DNA from 4 places in the Pseudomonas sp. 273 genome. Region 1 is predicted to be linked to each of the others. Evidence: predicted binding sites of a transcription regulator. Region 1 holds the regulator's gene; each other region holds the start of a gene.
The links. Region 1 encodes sigma-54, which starts transcription at its own class of promoters, with help from an activator protein. Its sites were predicted from a motif close to ANTGGCATNNANNTTGCTNT; they were not measured.

Region 1 (5,777 bases):
GCTCGGCCCGGTGATCAACAACGGCGGCGGCCACGCCAACCACTCGCTGTTCTGGCAGGTGATGTCGCCCGCGGGCGGCGGCGAGCCCGACGGCGCCCTGGCCCGCGCCATCGAAACCGAGCTGGGCGGCTACAAGGCCTTCCGCGAAGCCTTCACCAAGGCCGCGCTGACCCGCTTCGGCAGCGGCTGGGCCTGGCTCTGCGTCGACAGCCAGGGACGCCTGAAGGTGGAAAGCAGCGCCAACCAGGACAGCCCGCTGATGCAGGACCTGATCCCCATCCTCGGCCTGGACGTCTGGGAACACGCCTACTACCTGCAGTACCAGAACCGCCGGCCGGAATACATCGCGGCCTTCTACGAGGTGGTCGACTGGCCGGAAGTGGCGCGCCGCTACCGCCTGGCCCTGGAGCAGCGGGGGCTCGCCTGATGCCTGCCGGGGAAGTGGCACCATGCGCCCGCTAGAGGCAAGCGCGCGCCAGGCCGGCGCACGCAACCTGCGCTGGTGGCTCGGCCTGGGGATAGTGCTCCTGGGCAGCGGCCTGCTGTTCAACCACCTGTTGCTGCTGGCTCGCCTGCAATTGCCGGCGCCGTTGTACCAGGCGCTGGTCGGCGGCCTGGTCTGCGCCCTGGGTACCGCCCTGGGCGCCGTGCCGGTGCTGCTGATCCGCAGCATGCCGGCGCGGGTGGCCGATGCCCTGCTGGGCTTCGGCGCCGGGGTGATGCTGGCGGCGACCGCGTTCTCGCTGCTGCTGCCGGCGCTGGAGGCGGTCGAGGCCAGTGGCCGCTCGCCGCTCTACGCGGCCTTGCTGGTGAGCTTCGGCATGGCCCTGGGGGCGCTGGGGCTGATGCTGGCCGGGCGGGTCCTGGACGATGCCCAGCATGACCTGCGGGACGCGCCGGGGCCGGCCATCCCCGCGCGCATCCTGCTGTTCGTCGCGGCTATCGTCCTGCACAACATTCCCGAAGGCATGGCCGTGGGCGTCGCCGCCGGCGGCGAGGTCGAAGGGGCGGGCGGCCTGGCGCTGGGCATCGCCCTGCAGGACGTGCCCGAGGGCCTGGCGATCGCGCTGGTGCTGGCGGGGCGGGCATGTCGCGGGGCAAGGCGATGCTGGCCGGCGCGGCTTCCGGGCTGGTCGAGCCGTTGTTCGCGGTGCTCTGCGCCTGGCTGGTGGGCGTATCGCGGATGCTGCTGCCCTGGGGCCTGGCCCTGGCGGCGGGCGCCATGCTCTACGTGGTGGTGCGGGAAATCGTTCCGGAATCGCAGCGCCGTGGCTATGCCGGGGAGGCCACCCTGGGGCTGATCGTCGGCTTCTGCCTGATGATGGTGCTGGATACGTCGCTGGGCTAGCACCCGGCGTCGTGCGGGCGGGCGGTCACTCGCCTTCGTCGAAGTAGTTGTTGATCAGGTCGACGAGCGCCTGCAGGGCCTCGTCGGCCTGCTCGCCCTCGGCGTTCAGGTGCAGGTTGGTGCCCTTGCCCGCGGCCAGCATCATCACGGCCATGATGCTCTTGCCATCCACCGTGCTCTCCGGGCTGCGGCCGACGCGGACCTGGCACGGGAAGCGGCCGGCCACGCCGACGAATTTGGCCGCCGCGCGGGCATGCAGGCCGAGCTTGTTGATGATGGTGATCTCGAGGGCGGGCATCGCGAGGGGGCTGTCCTTTCGTTATCTGCTGCTAGCTCAGGTCGCGGTGGCGAATCTGCACGTTCTTCAGGGTGGCTCTCAGGGCACTGCCGATGCGCTCGGCGAGGTAGACCGAGCGATGATGGCCGCCCGTGCAGCCGATGGCAATGGTGACGTAGGCGCGGTTGCTGGCGGCGAAGCGCGGCAGCCATTTGTTCAGGTAGCCCAGGGTGTCCTGGTACATCTCTTCCACGTCGGGCTGCTCGGCGAGGTATTGCTGCACGTCCTTGTCCAGGCCCGACTGCTCGCGCAGTTCCGGTTTCCAGTAGGGGTTGGGCAGGCAGCGCACGTCGAACACCAGGTCGGCGTCCACCGGCATGCCGCGCTTGAAGCCGAAGGACTCGACGAGGAAGGCGGTGCCCGGCTCGGGTTTGTTCAGCAGGCGCAGCTTGATGACGTCGCGCAGCTGGTAGAGGTTGAGGTTGGTGGTGTTCAGCTTGAGGTCGGCGAGGTCGGCGATCGGGCTGAGCAGTTGCTCCTCGTCGGCGATGGCCTCGGCGAGGGAACGGTTGTCGGTGGTCAGCGGGTGGCGCCGGCGCGTTTCGGAGAAGCGCTTGAGCAGCGTCTCGTCGTCGGCGTCCAGGTACAGCACGTCGCACTGGATGTGCTTGTCGCGGGCCTCCTGCAGCAGCTCGGGAAAACGCTTGAGCTGGCTGGGCAGGTTGCGCGCGTCGATCGACACGGCCACCTGCGGGTGCATCAGCTCGGTGTGCAGCAGCGCGCGCTGGGCCAGGTCCGGCAGCAGGCTGGCCGGCAGGTTGTCGATGCAGTAGAAGCCGCTGTCCTCGAGGACGTTGAGGGCAGTGCTCTTGCCGGAGCCGGAACGGCCGCTGACGATGATCAGGCGCATGCTAGTGGCCGTTCTGCACTTCCACGACTATCTGGTACAGCGCGTCGCCATCGCTCGCGCGGCGCAGGCGGTCGCGCACCTCGGAACGGTCGAGCATGGAGGCGATCTGGCGCAGCAGCTCCAGGTGCTCCTCGGTGGCCGCTTCGGGTACCAGCAGGACGAACAGCAGGTCGACCGGGGCGCCGTCGAGGGCGTCGAAGTCCACCGGTGCATCGAGGTGAAGGATTGCGCTGATCGGCGCCTTGCAGCCGGTCAGGCGGCAGTGGGGAATGGCGATGCCATTGCCGAAGCCGGTGGAGCCCAGGCGTTCGCGGGCCACCAGGCTTTCGAAGATGTCTTGCGCGTCGAGGCCGGGAAGGTCTTTCACGACCAGGTTGGCGATCTGTTCGAGTACGCGCTTCTTGCTGCCGCCCGGCACGTTCACCAGGGAACGGCCGGGGGACAGGATCTGCTCAAGTCGGATCATAGGGGAGGGGGGTTAGCGGACTCCAACGCCCTGTTGGCGTTCGAGGTACTTTTCCTTGTGTTTGATCAGTTGGCGGTCGAGTTTGTCGGTCAGCAGGTCGATGGCTGCGTACATGTCTTCATGTTCGGCACAGGCCACCACTTCGCCACCGGCGATGTGCAGGGTGGCCTCGATGCGCTGTTTCAGCTTTTCGACCTCCATGATGACCTGAACATTGGTGATCTTGTCGAAGTGGCGCTCCAGTCGGCCGAGTTTCTCGCCGACGTAGTCGCGCAGGGCGTCGGTCACATCCAGTTGATGTCCACTGATGTTGACTTGCATACCGCTTTCTCCTTATTGCCCGTGTATAAGTGGCAGGTTATGGGGCCTGCCGCCGGAACACCTTGGCTTGGGTCAATCAGACCAGTCGCTTGCGCTCGCTCGACGGAGCTATCCCGAGGGATTCCCGGTACTTGGCGACTGTCCGACGTGCCACTTGAATGCCCTGTGCCTCCAGTAAACCAGCGATCTTGCTGTCGCTCAACGGCTTTTTCGGACTTTCTGCCGCGACCAGTTTCTTGATGATGGCGCGGATCGCCGTGGACGAGCATTCACCGCCCTCGGAGGTGCTGACGTGGCTGGAGAAGAAGTACTTCAGCTCGAAGATGCCACGCGGGGTGTGCATGAATTTCTGCGTGGTGACCCGCGAGATGGTCGACTCGTGCATGCCCACCGCCTCGGCGATGTCATGCAGGACCAGCGGCTTCATGGCCTCCTCGCCGTACTCGAGGAAGCCGCGCTGGTGCTCGACGATCTGCGTCGCCACCTTCATCAGCGTCTCGTTGCGGCTCTGCAGGCTCTTGATGAACCAGCGGGCTTCCTGCAGCTGGTTGCGCATGAAGGTGTTGTCGGCGCTGGAGTCGGCGCGGCGCACCAGGCCGGCGTACTGCGAATTGACGCGCAGGCGTGGCACCGCTTCCTGGTTCAGTTCCACCAGCCAGCGCTCGTTGTGCTTGCGCACTATCACGTCCGGCACCACGTACTCGGCCTCGCCGGACTCGATCTGCGAGCCCGGGCGCGGGTGCAGCGACTGGATCAGCTCGATGGTCTCGCGCAGTTCGTCTTCCTTGAGCTTCATGCGCCGCATCAGCTGGGTGTAGTCGCGGCTGCCGAGCAGGTCGAGGTGGTCGGCGACCAGGCGCAGGGCCTCGTTCAGCAGGTGGGTGTTGGCGGGCATCTGGCGTAGCTGCAGCAGCAGGCATTCGCGCAGGTTGCGCGCGCCGACGCCGGCCGGCTCCATCTGCTGGATGCGCCGCAGCACCACTTCCACCTCGTCCATCTCGACGTCCAGCTCGGGGTCGAGGGAGACGAGGATGTCCTCCAGGGACTCCTCCAGGTAGCCGTCGTCGTTGATGCCGTCGATGATGCTGAGGGCGATCAGGCGGTCGGTGTCGGACATGGGGGAGAGGTTCAGCTGCCACAGCAGGTGGCTCTGCAGGCTCTCGCCGGCGGAGGTGCGGGCGGTGAAGTCCCACTCGTCGTCGTCGTTGCTGGGCAGGCTGCTGGCGCTGGTCTGGTAGACGTCTTCCCAGGCGGTGTCGACCGGCAGCTCGTTGGGGATGCGTTCGGCCCACTGGTCCTCGTCCAGGCTGTCGGCGCTGGGCGTGGTGGTTTCCTGGAAGCTTTCGCTCTGCGAGTTGGCGTTGGTGTTGGCGGGGGTTTCCGCGCCTTCGGCGTAGGGGTCGCTAGCGTCGAAGTCGTCGCCTTCTTCCTGGCGCTCGAGCATCGGGTTGGATTCCAGCGCCTCCTGGATCTCCTGTTGCAGGTCCAGGGTGGAGAGTTGGAGCAGTCGGATGGCCTGTTGCAGCTGCGGGGTCATCGTCAGCTGCTGGCCCATCTTGAGGACAAGCGATGGTTTCATGGCTGGAACTTGGCACCTTGTTCGCTGGCGTGTAGTGCGCCATATCCACGACTACGGGCGCCAGGGCCGAAGCTCCGGAACGCCGCTAGGAAGCAAATTATATGCCTGAATTCTCGGACTTTGCCTAGGGCGTTTACGCATAAATCTGATGTCGGTCGGTCGGGCCGACGTGATGGGGTGCCTGCGCCCCGGCACGAGGCCGGGGCGTGGGGGCTCAGAGGCGGAACTCGTGGCCCAGGTAGACTTCCTTGACCAGCTCGTTGGCCATGATTGCCGTGGAGTCGCCTTCGGCGATCAACTGGCCGTCGTTGACGATGTAGGCCGTCTCGCAGATGTCCAGGGTCTCGCGCACGTTGTGGTCGGTGATGAGCACGCCGATGCCCTTGGCCTTGAGGTGGTGGATGATCTGCTTGATGTCGCCCACCGAGATCGGGTCCACGCCGGCGAAGGGTTCGTCGAGGAGGATGAACTTCGGCGAGCTGGCCAGGGCGCGGGCGATCTCCACGCGGCGGCGCTCGCCACCGGACAGGCTCATGCCGAGGTTGTCGCGGATGTGGTGGATGTGGAACTCCTCCAGCAGGCTCTCCAGGGCTTCCTTGCGGCCGTTGCGGTCGAGGTCGGCGCGGGTCTCGAGGATGGCGCCGATGTTGTCCGCCACCGACAGCTTGCGGAAGATCGAGGCTTCCTGCGGCAGGTAGCCGATGCCGGCGCGGGCGCGGCCGTGCATGGGCAGGTTGGTGACGTCCTGCTCGTCGATGCGGACCACGCCCTGGTCGGCGCGCACCAGGCCGACGATCATGTAGAAGCAGGTGGTCTTGCCGGCGCCGTTGGGGCCGAGCAGGCCGACGATCTGCCCGCTGTCGATGCTCATGCTGA
Region 2 (5,777 bases), 1.6 Mb from region 1:
CCGCGGGTCGTGCATCACCTCGCCCAGGGCCGCCAGGCTGCCGATCAGCCACAGCGGGCGGAAGGCGCGGCGCCGCAGGATGTTCAGCGCCCGCGCGCGGTGCGGGCCGCCGAGCAGCGACAGGGAGATCACGCAGAGCGCGGAGAACAGCGTGCCGCACACCAGCACGTAGGCGACCACCATGGCCACCAGCTTGCCCAGGGAACTGGGCAACACCACGGAGAGGTAGACGGTGATCAGGAAGGCGACCAGCCAGGGCCCCAGCTTGCGCAGGGCGAACAGCAGCAGGTCGCGGGTCTTGGGGTGCTGCGGCAGCTCCTCGGCCAGCCCGAAGCGCTCGCGCATGCGCCGCGCCACCCAGCGCAGGCCCAGGGCCAGGCAGGCCCAGAGCAGGATCACCAGGGAGAAGTCGAGGATCATCCCCGGCCATTCCTGCAGGGACGGGGTGCGTTCCTGCAGCTCGGCGCCGGCCTGCTGGAACAGGCCGCTCCAGCGCAGCGCCGGGCTGTTGCTGCCCTCGAAGCGTTTCTCCAGGCTGCCCAGGGTGTCGCCGATCAGGCCCAGCACGCCGCCCTGGTCTTCCGCGCCTTTCTTGGTGGCGTCGCGCAGCTGCTTGAGCTTTTTCAGCAGGTCGGCGCGCTGCTGGTCGTTCTCCAGTGTCTTGATCACCTGGTCCAGCGACTGCTGCAGCTGCGCCTCGCTGACCTTGCCATCGCCGCCGCCGGTCACGCCGGGAATGCTGGGCAGCGCGGCGGACGCCGGCCCGGCGAGGAACAGGCCCAGGCAGCACAGCAGCAGGAAGCGGCGAAGAAGGTCGGTCACGAATGGCACTCCGGAGCAGGGCGAAACTCGCCACATCATACAGATGCCGGGGGCTGAGCCGAATTGGGGGGAGGGGGCTCGCTTTGTAGGAGCGGGCTTGCTCGCGAATGGAGTTTCCAGGTGGGCTGGGTGTTTCGGTTTGGCGCCGTTCCCTCTCCCCAGCCCTCTCCCTGAAGGGAGAGGGGGCTTGTCCGTGCCGGCTGAAAGCAAGGTTTCAGCCGGAGGCCACGATGTCCAGCTGACTCTAGAGTATCCAGGCACTCCGAACGGTCCCCTCTCCCTTCAGGGAGAGGGTTAGGGAGAGGGCGCTCTTGAGGATGCACACCGCCCCCACCGGCAGAACACCATTCGCGAGCAAGCTCGCTCCTACGAAAAGCGACAGTCCGGAACACCAACAATAAAAAAGGCCTCCCGAAGGAGGCCTTGAGTTCGATGCTTCTTTATAGGTATTCGTGGATCAGACGCTGTAGTACAGGTCGTATTCCAGCGGGTGCACGAAGGTGCGCACCTTGATTTCTTCCTCGGACTTCAGCTCGATGTAGGCATCGATGAACTCGTCGGTGAACACGCCGCCCTTGGTCAGGAACGCGCGGCCCTTGTCGAGTTCTTCCAGCGCCTCTTTCAGGCTGCCGCAAACCTGCGGGATCTCTTTCGCCTCTTCCGGCGGCAGGTCGTACAGGTTCTTGTCGGCGGCATCGCCGGGGTGAATCTTGTTCTGGATGCCATCCAGGCCGGCCATCAGCAGCGCGGCGAAGGCCAGGTAGGGGTTGGCGGCCGGGTCCGGGAAGCGCGCTTCGATGCGGCGGGCTTTCGGGCTGGAGACGTAGGGGATACGGATCGAGGCGGAACGGTTGCGGGCCGAGTAGGCCAGCATGACCGGGGCTTCGAAGCCCGGGACCAGACGCTTGTAGGAGTTGGTCGACGGGTTGGTGAAGCCGTTCAGGGCCTTGCCGTGCTTGATGATGCCGCCGATGAAGTACAGGGCGGTGTCGGACAGGCCGGCATAGCCTTCGCCAGCGAAGGTGTTCTTGCCATCCTTGGAGATGGACATGTGCACGTGCATGCCCGAGCCGTTGTCGCCGTACAGCGGTTTCGGCATGAAGGTCACGGTCTTGCCGTAGGCGTCGGCGACGTTGTGCACGCAGTACTTCAGGGTCTGGACTTCGTCAGCCTTGGCGACCAGGGTGTTGAACTTCACACCGATTTCGTTCTGGCCGGCGGTGGCGACTTCGTGGTGGTGGACTTCGACCACCAGGCCCATTTCTTCCAGGGCGTTGCACATGGCGGTACGGATTTCGTGGTCGTGGTCGACCGGCGGTACCGGGAAGTAGCCGCCCTTCACGCCCGGGCGGTGGCCCTTGTTGCCGGTTTCGATGTCGGCGTCGGTGTTCCAGGAAGCCTGCTCGGAGAAGATCTTGAACATCGAGCCGGAGATGTCGGACTTGAACTTCACTTCGTCGAAGATGAAGAACTCCGGCTCCGGGCCGACGAACACGGTGTCACCGATACCGGTGGACTTCAGGTATTCCTCGGCGCGCTTGGCGATGTTGCGCGGGTCGCGCTCGTAGCCTTGCATGGTGCTCGGCTCGATGATGTCGCACACCAGGATCAGGGTCGGCTCTTCGGTGAAGGGGTCGAGCACGGCGGTGCTGTCGTCCGGCAGCAGGATCATGTCGGAGGCTTCGATGCCTTTCCAGCCGGCGATGGAGGAACCGTCGAACATCTTGCCGGCTTCGAAGAAGTCATCGTCCAGCGCGTCGCGGGCCGGCATGGTGACGTGCTGCTGCTTGCCTTTGGTATCGGTGAAGCGCAGGTCTACCCACTTCACGTCATGGTCTTTGATCAGTTGGTGCGACTTGTACGACATGCTGTCCTCCAGGAGGGATTAGAGCTGGGAGCTTTCTGTGCCCCAGTATCGGGTGATGCCGGCCGGAATACTCCGCCAGGGCAACCTGCCTCACAAGAGAGCAAGTAGCGTGCCAGTGCCCGATTTTGGACAGAGCCCCGCGCTACAGGGCTTTGCGCACGGTACCGGGCGTGAATGGCGGAATTGTTGCACCGATTTGGTGCTGCATAATGGTGCGTGAGTCCATTTTGGTGCACTAAAAAGATTCTGCACGTGGCTGCTCAAGTCTTGAGCAATTTCGGGTATAATTCTGCCCCTTTTTTTCGTCCCTTCGGGCTTGCGCCTTTTCTCGCATGAAACTCATCGTCAAGGTCTTCCAGGAAATCACCATCAAGAGCCGGCCGGTGCGCAAGCGCTTCATTCGCCAGTTGGCGAAGAACATCCGCACCGTGCTGCGCGACCTGGACCCGCAACTGCTGGTCGAGGGCGAATGGGACAACCTGGAAGTGGAAACCCGGGTGACCGACGCCAAGGCGCTGCGCGAGATGATCGAGCGCCTGACCTGCGTGCCGGGCATCGGCCACTTCCTGGAAGTGCACGAATACCCGCTGGGCGACTTCGACGACATCCTCGAGAAGTGCAAGCAGCACTTCGGCCACCTGCTGCCCGGCAAGGTCTTCTCCATGCGCTGCAAGCGCGCCGGCAAGCACGCCTTCACCTCCATCGACGTGGAACGCTACGTCGGCGGCGGCCTGCGCCAGCACTGCGGCGCGGCGGGCGTGTCGCTGAAGAACCCGGAAGTGCAGGTGCGCGTGGAAATCCGCCATGACCGCCTGTACGTCATCCACGCCCAGCACGAGGGCCTGGGCGGCTACCCGCTGGGCGCCCTGGAGCAGGTGCTGGTGCTGATGTCCGGCGGCTTCGACTCCACCGTGGCGGCCTACCAGATGATGCGCCGCGGCCTGATCAGCCACTTCGTGTTCTTCAACCTCGGCGGCCGCGCCCACGAGCTGGGCGTGATGGAAGTGGCCCACTACCTGTGGGAGAAGTTCGGCCGCTCGCAGCGCGTGCTGTTCGTCAGCGTGCCCTTCGAGGAAGTGGTCGGCGAGATCCTCACCAAGGTCGACGACAGCTACATGGGCGTGACCCTCAAGCGCATGATGCTGCGCGCCGCCAGCCGCGTGGCCGAGCGCCTGGAGCTGCACGCGCTGGTCACCGGCGAGTCGATCTCCCAGGTGTCCAGCCAGACCCTGCCGAACCTCTCGGTGATCGACCGGGTGACCGACACCCTGGTGCTGCGCCCGCTGATCGTCAGCCACAAGCAGGACATCATCGACACCGCGACGAAGATCGGCACCGCCGAGTTCGCCAAGCACATGCCCGAGTACTGCGGCGTGATCTCGGTGAACCCGACCACCCAGGCCAAGCCCTACCGCGTCGATCACGAAGAGACCAGGTTCGACATGGCCGTGCTCGACCGCGCCCTGGAGCGCGCCACCCAGATGACCGTCGACCGCGTCATCGACGAGCTGGGCAAGGACCTGCCGGTGGAGATGGTCGACGAAGTGCTGCCCGGGCAGATCGTGGTCGACATCCGCCACCCCGACGCCCAGGAAGACGAACCCCTGGCGCTGGAAGGCATCGAAGTGCTGGCCATGCCGTTCTACGCGATCAACAGCAAGTTCAAGGAACTGGACCCCAACCGCCAGTACCTCCTGTTCTGCGACAAGGGCGTGATGAGCCGGCTGCACGCTCACCACCTGGTCAACGAAGGGCATACCAACGTGCGGGTATACAGGCCCGTGGGCGACAGGCCGCAGGCGGCAGGCGGCAGGCAGTGATAGGCGCCCGACCGACCCGCAACGCGGTGGAGCCGCAGCAACTGCGCCCCCCCGATGCTGTAACCGGATTTGCACACATTGCCTGCAGCCTGAAGCCTGCAGCCTGAAGCTTTCTTTACCGAGACAGACACCGTGATCGAAAAACTCCGCAACATCGCCATCATCGCCCACGTCGACCATGGCAAGACCACCCTGGTGGACAAGCTGCTGAAGCTGTCCGGCACCCTCGACCGCAAAGAAGCGGAATCCGAGCGTGTGATGGACTCCAACGACCAGGAAAAGGAACGCGGCATCACCATCCTGGCGAAGAACACCGCGATCAAGTGGAACGGCTACAACATCAACATCGTCGACACCCCCGGCCACGCCGACTTCGGTGGCGAGGTGGAGCGCGTGATGAGCATGGTCGACTCCGTGCTGCTGGTGGTCGACGCCCAGGACGGCCCCATGCCGCAGACCCGCTTCGTGACCCAGAAGGCCTTCAAGGCCGGCCTGCGCCCGATCGTCGTGGTCAACAAGATCGACCGTCCGGGCGCCCGTCCCGACTGGGTGATCGACCAGATCTTCGACCTGTTCGACAACCTCGGCGCCACCGATGAGCAGCTCGACTTCCCGATCGTCTACGCCAGCGCCCTGAACGGCATCGCCGGCATGGACCACGAGAAGATGGACGACAACATGGACGCCCTGTTCCAGGCGATCATCGACCACGTCCCGGCCCCGGTGGTGGACACCGAAGGCCCGTTCCAGATGCAGATCTCGCAGCTGGACTACAACAGCTTCCTCGGCGTGATCGGCATCGGCCGCATCGCCCGCGGCAAGATCAAGTCCAACACCCCGGTGGTGGCGATCAGCGACGACGGCACCAAGCGTAACGGCCGTGTCCTGAAGATCATGGGCCACTCCGGCCTGCAACGCGTGGAAGTGGCCGAAGCCGAAGCCGGCGACATCGTCTGCGTCTCGGGCATGGAAGAACTGTTCATCTCCGACACCCTGTGCGACCCGCAGAACGTCGAGGCCCTGCCGCCGCTGACCGTCGACCAGCCGACCGTGAGCATGACCTTCCAGGTCAACGACTCGCCGTTCGCCGGCAAGGAAGGCAAGTTCGTCACCAGCCGCAACATCAAGGAGCGCCTGGAGAAGGAACTGCTGCACAACGTGGCCCTGCGCGTCGAGCAAGGCGACAGCCCGGAGAAATTCAAGGTCTCCGGCCGTGGCGAGCTGCACCTGTCGGTACTGATCGAAACTATGCGCCGTGAAGGCTTCGA
Region 3 (5,777 bases), 1.4 Mb from region 1:
CGGCGCGGGGCAGCGGCGATTCACCGCCGAAGAGGCGGATGGCCTGTTGGCCGAGGGCGTCGAGGAAGGCTTTGGGCGGCAGCATGGCGAGGGTTTCCAGTTGGGACTGGGTGGGGAGTCTATCACGCTGCCCGGTGCCGCTGGCGCGGACCGGGGCAGCCGCCGCAGGTTCTGCGTGCTAGCGCGGGGCATCGGCCTGGGCCGTGGACAGGTCCGCGAAGACCTTGGCGAACATGGGCGCCAGGAGCCGGCTGCCCGCCGCGTTCAGGTGGTTGTCATCGGCGTAGTAGGCCTGTCCTTCCCGGCCGCCGTAGCACTGCCCTTCGTCGCACAGGTAGGGAAGCGGATCGAGAATGTTCACGCCGCAGGCTTCGCGGGCGCGGTCCTGCACGCCCCAGACGAAGCCGTTGCGCGCCTCGTAGTCGGCCCGGCTGAGGGTGACTTGCGGCGCCTTCCCCTGGAGCATCTTCCTGCTCATCACATCCGGCACGTCGACGCGCATTTCCGGTATCGGCCGCACCAGGTAGACCGGGCGCTGCCGCGCCAGGGCGCAGGCGTGGTCGATGTAGAGCCGGGTGAACGCCTCGAGCCATTCGCTGCTGGGCTCGTCCACGGGCGAGCTGACGTAGGCCTGCGGCCGGTTCTTGCGGTTCTGGTCGATGCCGTTGTAACCCAGCGGGTAGACGGAGGTGCGGGTAACGATGATCAGCGGCACCCGGCTGGGCGCGTCGCCGAGTTCGGCCGGCAACTGCCGGCGCATGCGGTTGCAGGTGTCCTCCGGGTTGTCGCGCGGGTGTTCGCGGATGTGCAGCCCGGGAACCGGCAGGCAGGCCGGCGCGGCCCGCAGGTAGATGCCCTGGCCGGCGTCAGGCAGTGCGAGTTGCGCGGCGGTGACCACGGAGGCGGCGTGGCTGTCGCCGATGAGCATGGCCTGGATGTCCGGCCCGCCATACACGCAGCCCGCGCCCTTGCTCAGGCACTCCCCGTTGCGCGGCGTGCCCTGCAGGGCCTGTTCCCGCATCGCCAGGATGTCCGCGGGCATCCGTTGCGGGAAGCCTTTCGCCCTGACCACCACCTGCGCCATGTAGCCGGCAAGGATCATCAGGCCGGCCAGTCCGGCCACGGCGAACGCTCGCCGGCTAGTGCCCAGCCAGCGCCGCGTCGGTTGTTCCACCAGCCGGTAGGAGAGCTCGCCCAGCAATAGTGTCAGCAGCAGGGCTGCGGCGATCCACAGGGGTGCTTGCCGGTGGCCGGCATGGAACAGCCAGGCGACCAGCGGCCAGTGCCACAGGTACAGGGAGTAGGAACGCGTGCCCAGCCACTGAACGGCGCCATGGGTGCACCACGACGAGGCTTCCCGCCGGGCCGCCAGCACCATGGCGGTTCCCAGGGTCGGCAGCAGCGCCAGCGCACCGGGCCAGGCGGCGGACTCGTCGAGCAGGAACACCGACGCCCCTATCAGCGCCAGGCCGCCGGCTTCCAGCAGGCGCCGCGCCGTCGCCGGGAGCCCGAGGTTCGAGCAGAGCAGGAAGCACAACCCGCCCAGGAGCATTTCCCAGGCGCGGGCGGGCAGGAGGTAGAAAGCCTTTTCCGGATGGCTGGCGGTCAGCGTGATGCACAGCGCCAGCGAGCAGGAGAACAGCGCCAGGTGCACGCCCACGAGCGTGCCGCGCCGGGGCAGCAGCTTCCAGGCGAGGGCGAGGATTAGCGGCAACGCCAGGTAGAACTGCCACTCGACGGACAGCGACCAGGTGTGCAGCAGCCATTTTGCCTGGCTGGCGCTGTCGAAGTAGCCGGCTTCCTTCAGATACAGGTGATTGGACAGGAAGGCCAGGGACTGTCGGGCGTGCCGGCCGAGGGTCTTGTAGTCGTTTGGCGCGAGCAGCAGCCAGCCGACGGCCAGCACGACCGCGCAGACCACCAGCAACGCCGGAAGGATGCGTCTGGCCCGGGCCCAGTAGAATGCCAGGACGGAGAAGTCGCCACGCTGCAGGCCGGTGCCGATGATCCCCGCCATGAGGTAGCCGGAGAGCACGAAGAACACATCCACGCCGGCGAATCCGCCGTCCAGTCCGCCGACGTCGAAGTGATAGAGGGTGACCGCGACCACCGCCAGGGCGCGCAGGCCGTTGATGTCCTGCCTGAAGTGGTTGGCGGGCGTGGGTTTCGTCTGGCCGGACCGGGCGCGGCGGCTGGGGAGAAGGCTCATCGCTGGTTTTCCGCAAATCGGCGAAAGATAGGTCTTTCGACTCCTGCGGCGACGCCCGCTCGGATGCTGAGGAACTTGCCTTCAGGCTTTCGGAAAATCCCTTCGGAGAGATGGCCCTGGTCCAGCGCTGGTCGAGCCTCTTCCCTATGGCGCAGCCCGGATGGCCCAGGTCGGCCCCCGGGTTGGCGGGAAAAAGGGGGCGCTGCACGATTTTTGCGCAGGCTTGGCGGCATGACTGCCCGGTTCTGGTGCGCGACATGGCACCCGGCCATCGCCCCGGCGCCGCTGTTTTTCGCTAAGAGGCTGAATCGGCGGGCTTTTCGCCGAGCTGGCAAGGTTCCTGCTTCGGCGCTGACATAGCGTGCACCGATGCAGGTCCGGTGCGGCTGGCGGAGCTGACGAGCGCTTCGCGGGAAGCGGCTGGAAGAGGTCGGAGTGCTGAGGTAGGGCGGCCGGCGCGTTACAAAGCCAGACACTGCGCTTAGACTTGTCCCCGGGTTCGTTTTCCTGGGGCGAGTCCACCAAAACACGGGAGAGAGTTTCATGAAGCTAGTCACAGCCATCATCAAGCCGTTCAAGCTCGACGACGTGCGCGAGTCGCTGTCCGAGATCGGCGTGCAGGGCATCACTGTGACCGAAGTCAAGGGCTTCGGCCGGCAGAAGGGGCACACCGAGCTGTACCGTGGTGCGGAATACGTCGTCGACTTCCTGCCCAAGGTGAAGATCGATGTGGCCATCGCCGATGACCAGTTGGACCGCGTCATCGAGGCCATCACCAAGGCCGCCAACACCGGCAAGATCGGCGACGGCAAGATTTTCGTCGTGAATCTGGAACAGGCGATCCGCATCCGTACCGGCGAGACCGGTACCGACGCCATCTAAGCCAACCGAACCCCCCGCCCCAGGAGAAACAACAATGACTCTGCGCAAGTTCGCAGGGCTAGGCGCCCTATTGCCCCTCGCAATGCCCGCACTGGCCATGGCCGACGAGGCAGCGGCCCCCGTCCTGAACAGTGGTGACACCGCCTGGATGCTGATTTCCAGCGCCCTGGTGCTGATGATGACCATCCCCGGCCTGGCGCTGTTCTACGGCGGCATGGTGCGCGCCAAGAACGTCCTGTCGATCATGATGCAGTGCTTCGCGATCACCGCGCTGATCAGCATCCTGTGGGTCGTCTACGGCTACAGCCTGGCCTTCGACACCGTCGGCATGGAGAAGGGCGTGATCAACTTCGCCTCCTTCGTCGGCGGCTTCGACAAGGCCTTCCTCAGCGGCCTGACCAGCGAAGGCCTGACCTCCGCCTCGGCGCTGTTCCCGGAAAGCGTCTTCGTGATGTTCCAGATGACCTTCGCGATCATCACCCCGGCGCTGATCGTCGGCGCCTTCGCCGAGCGCATGAAGTTCTCCGCGCTGCTGATCTTCACCGGCCTGTGGTTCACCCTGGTCTATGCCCCATCGCGCACATGGTCTGGAGCGGTGACGGCGGCCTGCTGTGGGACTGGGGTGTACTGGACTTCGCCGGTGGCACCGTGGTGCACATCAACGCCGGTGTCGCCGGCCTGGTGGCCTGCCTGGTGATGGGCAAGCGCAAGGGCTACCCGACCGCCGCCATGGCCCCGCACAACCTGGGCTACACCCTGGTCGGCGCCGCCCTGCTGTGGGTGGGCTGGTTCGGCTTCAACGCCGGTTCCGCCGCCGCCGCCAACGGCACCGCCGGCATGGCCATGCTGGTGACCCAGATCGCCACCGCCGCCGCCGCCCTGGGCTGGATGTTCGCCGAGTGGATCACCCACGGTAAGCCCAGCGCCCTGGGCATCGCTTCGGGCGTGGTCGCCGGCCTGGTGGCCGTGACCCCGGCCGCCGGCACCTGCGGCCCGATGGGCGCGATCATCCTCGGCCTGGCCGCCGGCGTGATCTGCTTCTTCGCCGCCACCAGCCTCAAGCGCGCCATCGGCTACGACGACTCCCTGGACGCCTTCGGCGTGCACGCCGTCGGCGGCATCGTCGGCGCCCTGCTGACCGGCGTGTTCGCCGCGCCCGCCCTGGGCGGCTTCGGCACCGTCACCGACATCGGCGCCCAGCTGTTCATCCAGTTCAAGGGCGTGGCCTTCACCATCGTCTACACCGGTATCGTCAGCTTCGTGATCCTCAAGGTGCTGGACCTGGTCATCGGCCTGCGCGTCACCGAGGAAGAAGAAACCGTGGGCCTGGACCTGGCCCTGCACAACGAGCGCGGCTACAACCTGTAAGTTCGCTCGGGTTCGACGAAGGGCGCCCTCGGGCGCCCTTTGTTTTTTTCTGCGCTTCGCTAGAATGCGCCCCGATCGGTAGCCAACAGGAGGCCCCGCCATGTGGAAGCAGACCCTGATCACCCTGCGCCCGCGGTCGCGCGGTTTCCACCTGGTCACCGACGAGGTGCTGGCGGCATTGCCGGACCTGGCGCATTGCCGGGCCGGCCTGCTGCACCTGCTGTTGCAGCACACCTCGGCGTCGCTGACGCTGAACGAGAATGCCGACCCCTCGGTCCGGCGGGACTTCGAGCGATTCTTCAATCGCCTGGTGCCGCAGGGCGAGCGTGGCTACGAGCACGATTACGAAGGGCCGGACGACTTGCCCGCGCACTTCAAGGCCAGCCTGCTGGGCTGCCAGCTGACCCTGCCGGTCAGCGCCGGGAGACTGGCGCTGGGCACCTGGCAGGGCATCTACCTGGGCGAACACCGCGATCACGGCGGGCCGCGCAAGGTGCTGGCGACCCTGCAGGGCGAGGCTCTGTGAATTTTTTCCGGCAGCGTTCGTCAAAGCGCGCGGCTGGGCTATAACTAACCTGCTTTGCAGCACCACGAGGTTGAATAATGAGCGACGAAGAACTGGAACAAGACGAGTTGGAAAGCGGCGACGAGGACGACGGCGAGGAGTTGGCTGCAGCTGACGATGGCGACGCCGAAGGCGAAGCCGACGAGGCCCCGGCTTCCTCTGGCGGCAAGAAAGCCAAGGCAGTCGTAGAAGAAGAGGAACTGCCCTCGGTCGAGGCCAAGCAGAAAGAGCGCGACGCCCTGGCCAAGGCCATGGAAGACTTCCTCTCCCGTGGTGGCAAGGTCCAGGAGATCGAGCCCAACGTGGTCGCCGATCCGCCGAAGAAGCCGGACAGCAAATACGGCAGCCGCCCTATCTGAGGGCGACGTCGTGAAAAAGCCCGCCCTCCCCGCCAGGGGAGCGGCGGGCTTTTTCTTTGTGACGGCCTGTGGGGGCGGGCAGGTGGTGAGGTGCCGTTCCTGCAGGGGCGGCTTTTCGTAGGAGCGAGCTTGCTCGCGAACAGTGGTTACCGGTGACGTAGGTGTTGGGTTCAAGAGCGCCCTCTCCCCAACCCTCGGCTGCGCGCCCCGCCCTGAAGGGAGAGGGGGCTGTCCTGAGCGAAGGGAGAATCCTGAGTCATCCTGAAACGCCTAACCACCCCCCGTCATTTCCGCGAACGCGGGAGTCCAATAACGGCGGTTCGCGAGCAAGCTCGCTCCTACGAAGAGCAGTGCCGCTGTTGATTTTGGACTTCCAGAGAAACAACCGAGCGCA
Region 4 (5,777 bases), 1.8 Mb from region 1:
AGGGCATGGGCCTGCCGCAGGAAATCTCCCAGCGCTTCGGCCTGGCCGGCATGAAGGGCAGCCACATCATCGGCCACACCCGCATGGCCACCGAGAGCGCGGTGACCATGGAGGGCAGCCACCCGTTCTCCACCGGCGCCGACCTGTGCCTGGTGCACAACGGCTCGCTGTCCAACCACTTCCGCCTGCGCCAGGAACTCAAGCGCCAGGGCATCGCCTTCGAGACCGACAACGACAGCGAAGTGGCCGCCGGCTACCTGACCTGGCGCCTGCGCCAGGGCGACAGCCTGGCCCAGGCCCTGGACGGCGCGCTGAACGACCTGGACGGTTTCTTCACCTTCGCCATCGGCACCCGCAACGGCTTCGCCGTAATCCGCGACCCGATCGCCTGCAAGCCGGCGGTGCTGGCCGAGACCGACGACTACGTGGCCATGGCTTCGGAATACCAGGCCCTGGCCAGCCTGCCGGGCATCGACAAGGCGCGGGTCTGGGAGCCGGAGCCGGCCACCCTCTACGTCTGGGAGCGCGAAAGCGCCTGATCCGCACCGAGCAGAACATTCTGGAGACCTTTGCATGAAGACCATCGACCTTTCCAGCGCCTCGGTGCGCGAACTGAACCAGGCCCTGCACGGCGAAGTGCAGGACCGCGAATGGCTGGTGACCCACCCCGACGGCAAGCACAACCTCGCCGTGGGCATCGACCAGGCGGTGTCCGTGGATATCCAGGGCCACGCCGGCTACTACTGCGCGGGCATGAACCAGAAGGCCAGCGTCACCGTGCACGGCAACGTCGGCGTGGGCGTGGCGGAGAACATGATGTCCGGCAGCGTGCGGGTGAAGGGCAGCGCCTCCCAGGCCGCCGGCGCCACCGCCCATGGCGGGCTGCTGGTGATCGAGGGCGACGCCGGCGCGCGCTGCGGCATCTCGATGAAGGGCGTGGACATCGTGGTCGGCGGCAGCATCGGCCACATGAGCTGCTTCATGGGCCAGGCCGGGCGCCTGGTGGTCTGCGGCGACGCCGGCGACGCCCTGGGCGACTCGCTGTACGAGGTGCGCATCTACGTCAAGGGTGAGGTGAAGTCCCTGGGCTCGGACTGCATCGAGAAGGAAATGCGCGCCGAGCACCTGGAAGAACTCAGGGAACTGCTCAACCGCGCCGGCTTCGACGAGGACCCAGCCGCCTTCAAGCGCTACGGCTCGGCCCGCCAGCTGTACAACTTCAAAGTCGACAACGCATCCGCGTACTGATCCGCAGCGAGGAATCCCCCATGAGCGAGAAGAACACCCCGGTGCTGCGCGAGTCCGCCACCTTCGACCGCCTGACCATCCAGGAAATCCAGCGCGCCGCCGAGACCGGCATCTACGACATCCGCGGCGGCGGCACCAAGCGCAAGCTGCCGCACTTCGACGACCTGCTGCTGCTGGGCGCCAGCGTCTCGCGCTACCCGCTGGAAGGCTACCGCGAGAAATGCGGCACCGACGTGGTGCTGGGCACCCGCTTCGCCAAGAAGCCGATCCACCTGAAGATCCCGGTGACCATCGCCGGCATGAGCTTCGGCGCGCTCTCGGCCAACGCCAAGGAAGCCCTGGGCCGCGGCGCCAGCATCGCCGGCACCAGCACCACCACCGGCGACGGCGGCATGACCCCGGAAGAGCGTGGCCAGTCCCGGCACCTGGTGTACCAGTACCTGCCCTCGCGCTACGGCATGAACCCCGACGACCTGCGCAAGGCCGACGCCATCGAGATCGTCCTGGGGCAGGGCGCCAAGCCGGGCGGTGGCGGCATGCTGCTGGGCATGAAGGTCACCGAGCGCGTCGCCGGCATGCGCACCCTGCCGATCGGCGTCGACCAGCGCAGCGCCTGCCGCCACCCGGACTGGACCGGCCCGGACGACCTGGCGATCAAGATCGCCGAGCTGCGCGAGATCACCGACTGGGAGAAGCCCATCTACGTGAAGATCGGCGCCAGCCGCCCGTACTACGACGTCAAGCTGGCGGTGAAGGCCGGCGCCGACGTGATCGTCCTCGACGGCATGCAGGGCGGCACCGCGGCCACCCAGGAAGTGTTCATCGAGCACGTCGGCATTCCCATTCTGCCGGCCATTCCCCAGGCGGTGCAGGCGCTGCAGGAGATGGGCATGCACCGCCAGGTGCAGCTGATCGTCTCCGGCGGCATCCGCAACGGCGCCGACGTGGCCAAGGCCATGGCCCTAGGGGCCGACGCGGTGGCCATCGGCACCGCCGCGCTGGTGGCCCTGGGCGACAACCACCCGCGCCTGGACGAGGAGCTGAAGAAGATCGGCTCGGCCGCCGGCTACTACGACGACTGGCAGAACGGCCGCGACCCGGCCGGCATTACCACCCAGGACCCGGAGCTGTCCAAGCGCCTGGACCCGGTGGAAGCCGGCCGCCGCCTGGCCAACTACCTGCGGGTGCTGGTGCTGGAGGCCCAGACCATGGCCCGCGCCTGCGGCAAGTCGCACCTGCACAACCTCGACCCCGAGGACCTGGTGGCCCTGACCGTGGAAGCTGCGGCCATGGCCCGCGTGCCGCTGGCCGGCACCAGCTGGGTGCCGGGGCAGGTGCAGTACTGAGCCCCAGCGGGTGATACCGAAGGCCGGCGAGCGATCGCCGGCCTTTTTGTTTTCTCCGGCAGGGGACATCGCGGACGGAGTCCGCTCCTACGGTTCCTGGGCGCTCGGTGGCGTCTTCCGCAGGATGGGTATCGCTTCGCTCCACCCATCCTGCGAGGAGCCGTATTCGTCGGCAGCCCCGGGCACCGGTGTTCCGGTCAACGGCGGATAACCGCGAACGGTTATGCGCCCTACGGGGTAGCGTGCCTCATGGCAATTGTAGGAGCGGGCCCTGCCCGCGAAATCGCGCGCAGGGCGCGCTCCTACAGGGGGATGGTGCGGTGGGGTGGCGGAGCGGATCTTATCCGCGATTTGCCGAGCCCCGCACCAACGCCAGACAGGGCTGCCATATTGCCTGGCAGGAAATTCAAATTCGCACCAAGAAAATGCGCGACCTGCCGATCAGGGCCTCGGCCCGCTTACCCGCCTGCCAAAACAAACCCTTTCCATTCAACCACATAGCAAAAATTGGCCGCCCCCGACGGGCCTTGGCAGGCCAATTGCTATGCCTACAAGGAAATAAAGTTGCCCTACAGGAAGGCACTGGCTGCGGCCCGTCCACCTGCCCAGGGCGCTCGAAACGCCGGCCCGTGCATCCGACCGCGGGCCGGCCCCGTCCCCGTCGGTTGGAGGCAACAGGCAATGATCCGGTTTTCACATGTGAGCCGCAGTATGTTGGGCCTTTCCCTGCTGTTCGGCAGTGTCGCCGCCCTGGCGGACGAGGCGCCGCCGGCGATCAACAGCGGCGACACCGCCTTCGTCGCGCTCTGCTCGCTGGTGGTGCTGCTGATGACCCTGCCGGGCCTGGCGCTGTTCTACGGCGGCATGGCGCGGACCAAGAACGTGCTGTCGATCCTCATGCAGGTGTTCTGCACCGCGTCGCTGATGTCGGTGCTGTTCGCCGTCTACGGCTACAGCCTGACCTTCACCGACGGCGGCGCGCTGCAGTCGGTGATCGGCGGCCTGGACAAGCTGTTCATGGTCGGCATCACCAAGGACTCGGTGGTCGGCACCATCCCCGAGTACCTGTACTTCCTGTTCATGCTGCTGTTCGCCGCCATCACCCCGGCGATCATCGTCGGCGCCTTCGCCGAGCGCATGAAGTTCGGTGCGGTCATGGTGTTCATGGCGGTGTGGCTGACCATCAACTACATCCCCATGGCGCACATGGCCTGGGGCGGCGGCTGGGTGTTCAACCTGGGCGTGCAGGACTTCGCCGGCGGCAACGTGGTGCACCTCAACGTCGGCATCGCCTCGCTGGTGGGCGCCTGGCTGCTGGGCCGCCGCCGCGGCTTCGGCACCGCCACCCTGGCGCCGCACAACATGACCATGACGCTCACCGGCGGCTCGCTGCTGTGGGTGGGCTGGCTGGGCTTCTGCGGCGGCTGCGCGCTGGCCGCCAGCGGCTTCGCCATGCTGGTGATGGTCAACACCATGCTCGCCAGCTGCGCCGGCGCCCTGGCCTGGATGCTGGTGGAGTGGCAGCACAAGGGCCGGCCGAGCCTGTTCGGCGCGGTCTCCGGCGCCATCGCCGGGCTGGTGGCGATCACCCCGGCCTGCGGCTACGTCGGCCCCATGGGCGCCATCCTGCTCGGCCTGATCGCAGGCCCGGTGTGCGTCTGGTCGGTGGACAAGCTCAAGCCGATGATCGGCCTGGACGACGCCTTCGACGTGTTCGGCGTGCACGGCGTGGCCGGCATCCTCGGCGGCCTGCTGACCCCGGTGTTCGCCCTCAGCGCCATCGGCGGCCAGGGCTTCCCCGAGGGCCGCGGGCTGTTCGACCAGTTGCTGGTCAATGGCGGCGTGCTGCTGTTCAGCATCGGCTTCTCGGCCATCACCAGCCTGGTCGCCTTCAAGGTGGCCGCGGCGCTGTGCGGCGGGCTGCGCGTGGACGAGGAAGCCGAGGTGGACGGGCTGGACCTCTCCGCCCACGGCGAAGTCGGCTACAAGTACTCCAACTGAGGATCGCTGCCATGAAACTCATCACCGCGATCATCAAGCCGTTCCGCCTGGACGACGTGCGCCTGGCGCTGACCGAGGCCGGCGTGCATGGCGTGACCGCCACCGAGGTCAAGGGCTACGGCCGGCAGAAGGGCCATTCGGAGGTCTACCGGGGCGCCGAGTACGTCGTGGAGCTGCTGCCCAAGGTGAAGCTGGAAGTGGTGGTCGCCGACGCCCTGTGCCAGGCCGCCGTCGACGCCATCCTCAAGGCGGCGCGCACCGGCAAGATCGGCGACGGCAAGGTGTTCGTCCAGGACCTGGAGAGCATCGTGCGCATCCGCACCGGCGAGCTGGGCGAAGACGCCGTCTGAGCCCCTCGCGACACCCTGCGCCGACGCCCCGCGTCGGCGTTCTTTTTGGGAAAGGAGAAATGACCGATGGCCTGGTTGAACGGCTGGGGCTACCTGGTCCTGGCGGGGCTCTGCGAAGTGCTCTACGCCTCGATCATCCCCCGCACCGAAGGCTTCACCCGGCTAGGGCCGAGCCTGTACTGCGGGGTGTTCCTGGCGCTGAGCATCTACCTGCTGAGCCTGTCCGTGCGCGAGCTGCCGCTGGGCCTGGCCTACGCCGTCTGGGTGGGTATCGGCACCCTGGGCACGGTGGCCTACGGCAGCCTGTTCCTCGGCGAACCGCTGGGGGCGCTGAAGGCGCTGTGCCTGGTGATGATCGTGGGTGGGATCGTCGGGCTGAAGCTGGTGGGCGGGGGGAGGTGGTGTAGGAGGCCATCGTGGATGCTGTCCCATTCGCGCCATTGCCATGTAGGAGCGCGCCCTGCGCGCGAAATCGCGGGCAGGGCCCGCTCCTACAGGGGGACAGAGGTGTTGGGGTTGAGAGCGCCCTCTCCCCAGCCCTCTCCCTGAAGGGAGAGGGCTGGGGAGAGGGGACGGCGTTCATCTCAAGCACAGCTGCTGCCGGCGAGCACCGTTCGCGAGCAAGAGCTAGGCGCCCCCTCGATCCTACGAAAAGCGTGCGCCCTGCCAGTTCAGTGCTGCTGCAGCATCGCCTGGATCTGCTGCACCGACTCCTGGGTGCGCCGCGCCAGGTTGCGCACCTCGTCGGCCACCACGGCGAAGCCGCGGCCCTGGTCGCCGGCGCGGGCGGCTTCGATGGCGGCGTTGAGGGCCAGCAGGTTGGTCTGTTCGG

Region 2: the regulator sigma-54 is predicted to act here: its motif matches at 2,787-2,806, upstream of glnA (glutamate--ammonia ligase).
Region 3: the regulator sigma-54 is predicted to act here: its motif matches at 2,537-2,556, upstream of glnK (P-II family nitrogen regulator).
Region 4: the regulator sigma-54 is predicted to act here: its motif matches at 3,121-3,140, upstream of PKO50_RS17390 (ammonium transporter).

What each region holds. Positions count from the first base shown of each region.
Region 1 covers NZ_CP116775.1:5,560,646-5,566,422, reverse strand. The annotation lists gene PKO50_RS25430 (superoxide dismutase) at 1-427, shown strand, start outside; partial or broken gene PKO50_RS25425 (ZIP family metal transporter) at 450-1,348, shown strand; gene PKO50_RS25420 (HPr family phosphocarrier protein) at 1,374-1,646, opposite strand; gene rapZ (RNase adapter RapZ) at 1,678-2,535, opposite strand; gene ptsN (PTS IIA-like nitrogen regulatory protein PtsN) at 2,537-3,001, opposite strand; gene raiA (ribosome-associated translation inhibitor RaiA) at 3,014-3,322, opposite strand; gene PKO50_RS25400 (RNA polymerase factor sigma-54) at 3,399-4,901, opposite strand; gene lptB (LPS export ABC transporter ATP-binding protein) at 5,116-5,777, opposite strand, start outside.
Region 2 covers NZ_CP116775.1:7,180,928-7,186,704, forward strand. The annotation lists gene PKO50_RS32865 (mechanosensitive ion channel domain-containing protein) at 1-822, opposite strand, end outside; gene glnA (glutamate--ammonia ligase) at 1,280-2,689, opposite strand; gene thiI (tRNA uracil 4-sulfurtransferase ThiI) at 3,022-4,509, shown strand; gene typA (translational GTPase TypA) at 4,642-5,777, shown strand, end outside.
Region 3 covers NZ_CP116775.1:7,005,180-7,010,956, forward strand. The annotation lists gene PKO50_RS32040 (accessory factor UbiK family protein) at 1-85, opposite strand, end outside; gene PKO50_RS32045 (acyltransferase family protein) at 179-2,209, opposite strand; gene glnK (P-II family nitrogen regulator) at 2,753-3,091, shown strand; partial or broken gene PKO50_RS32055 (ammonium transporter) at 3,126-4,459, shown strand; gene PKO50_RS32060 (secondary thiamine-phosphate synthase enzyme YjbQ) at 4,560-4,985, shown strand; gene sutA (transcriptional regulator SutA) at 5,063-5,383, shown strand.
Region 4 covers NZ_CP116775.1:3,803,890-3,809,666, reverse strand. The annotation lists gene PKO50_RS17405 (glutamine amidotransferase family protein) at 1-539, shown strand, start outside; gene PKO50_RS17400 (protein glxC) at 574-1,248, shown strand; gene PKO50_RS17395 (FMN-binding glutamate synthase family protein) at 1,269-2,594, shown strand; gene PKO50_RS17390 (ammonium transporter) at 3,306-4,595, shown strand; gene PKO50_RS17385 (P-II family nitrogen regulator) at 4,607-4,945, shown strand; partial or broken gene PKO50_RS17380 (multidrug efflux SMR transporter) at 5,012-5,335, shown strand; gene PKO50_RS17375 (methyl-accepting chemotaxis protein) at 5,617-5,777, opposite strand, start outside.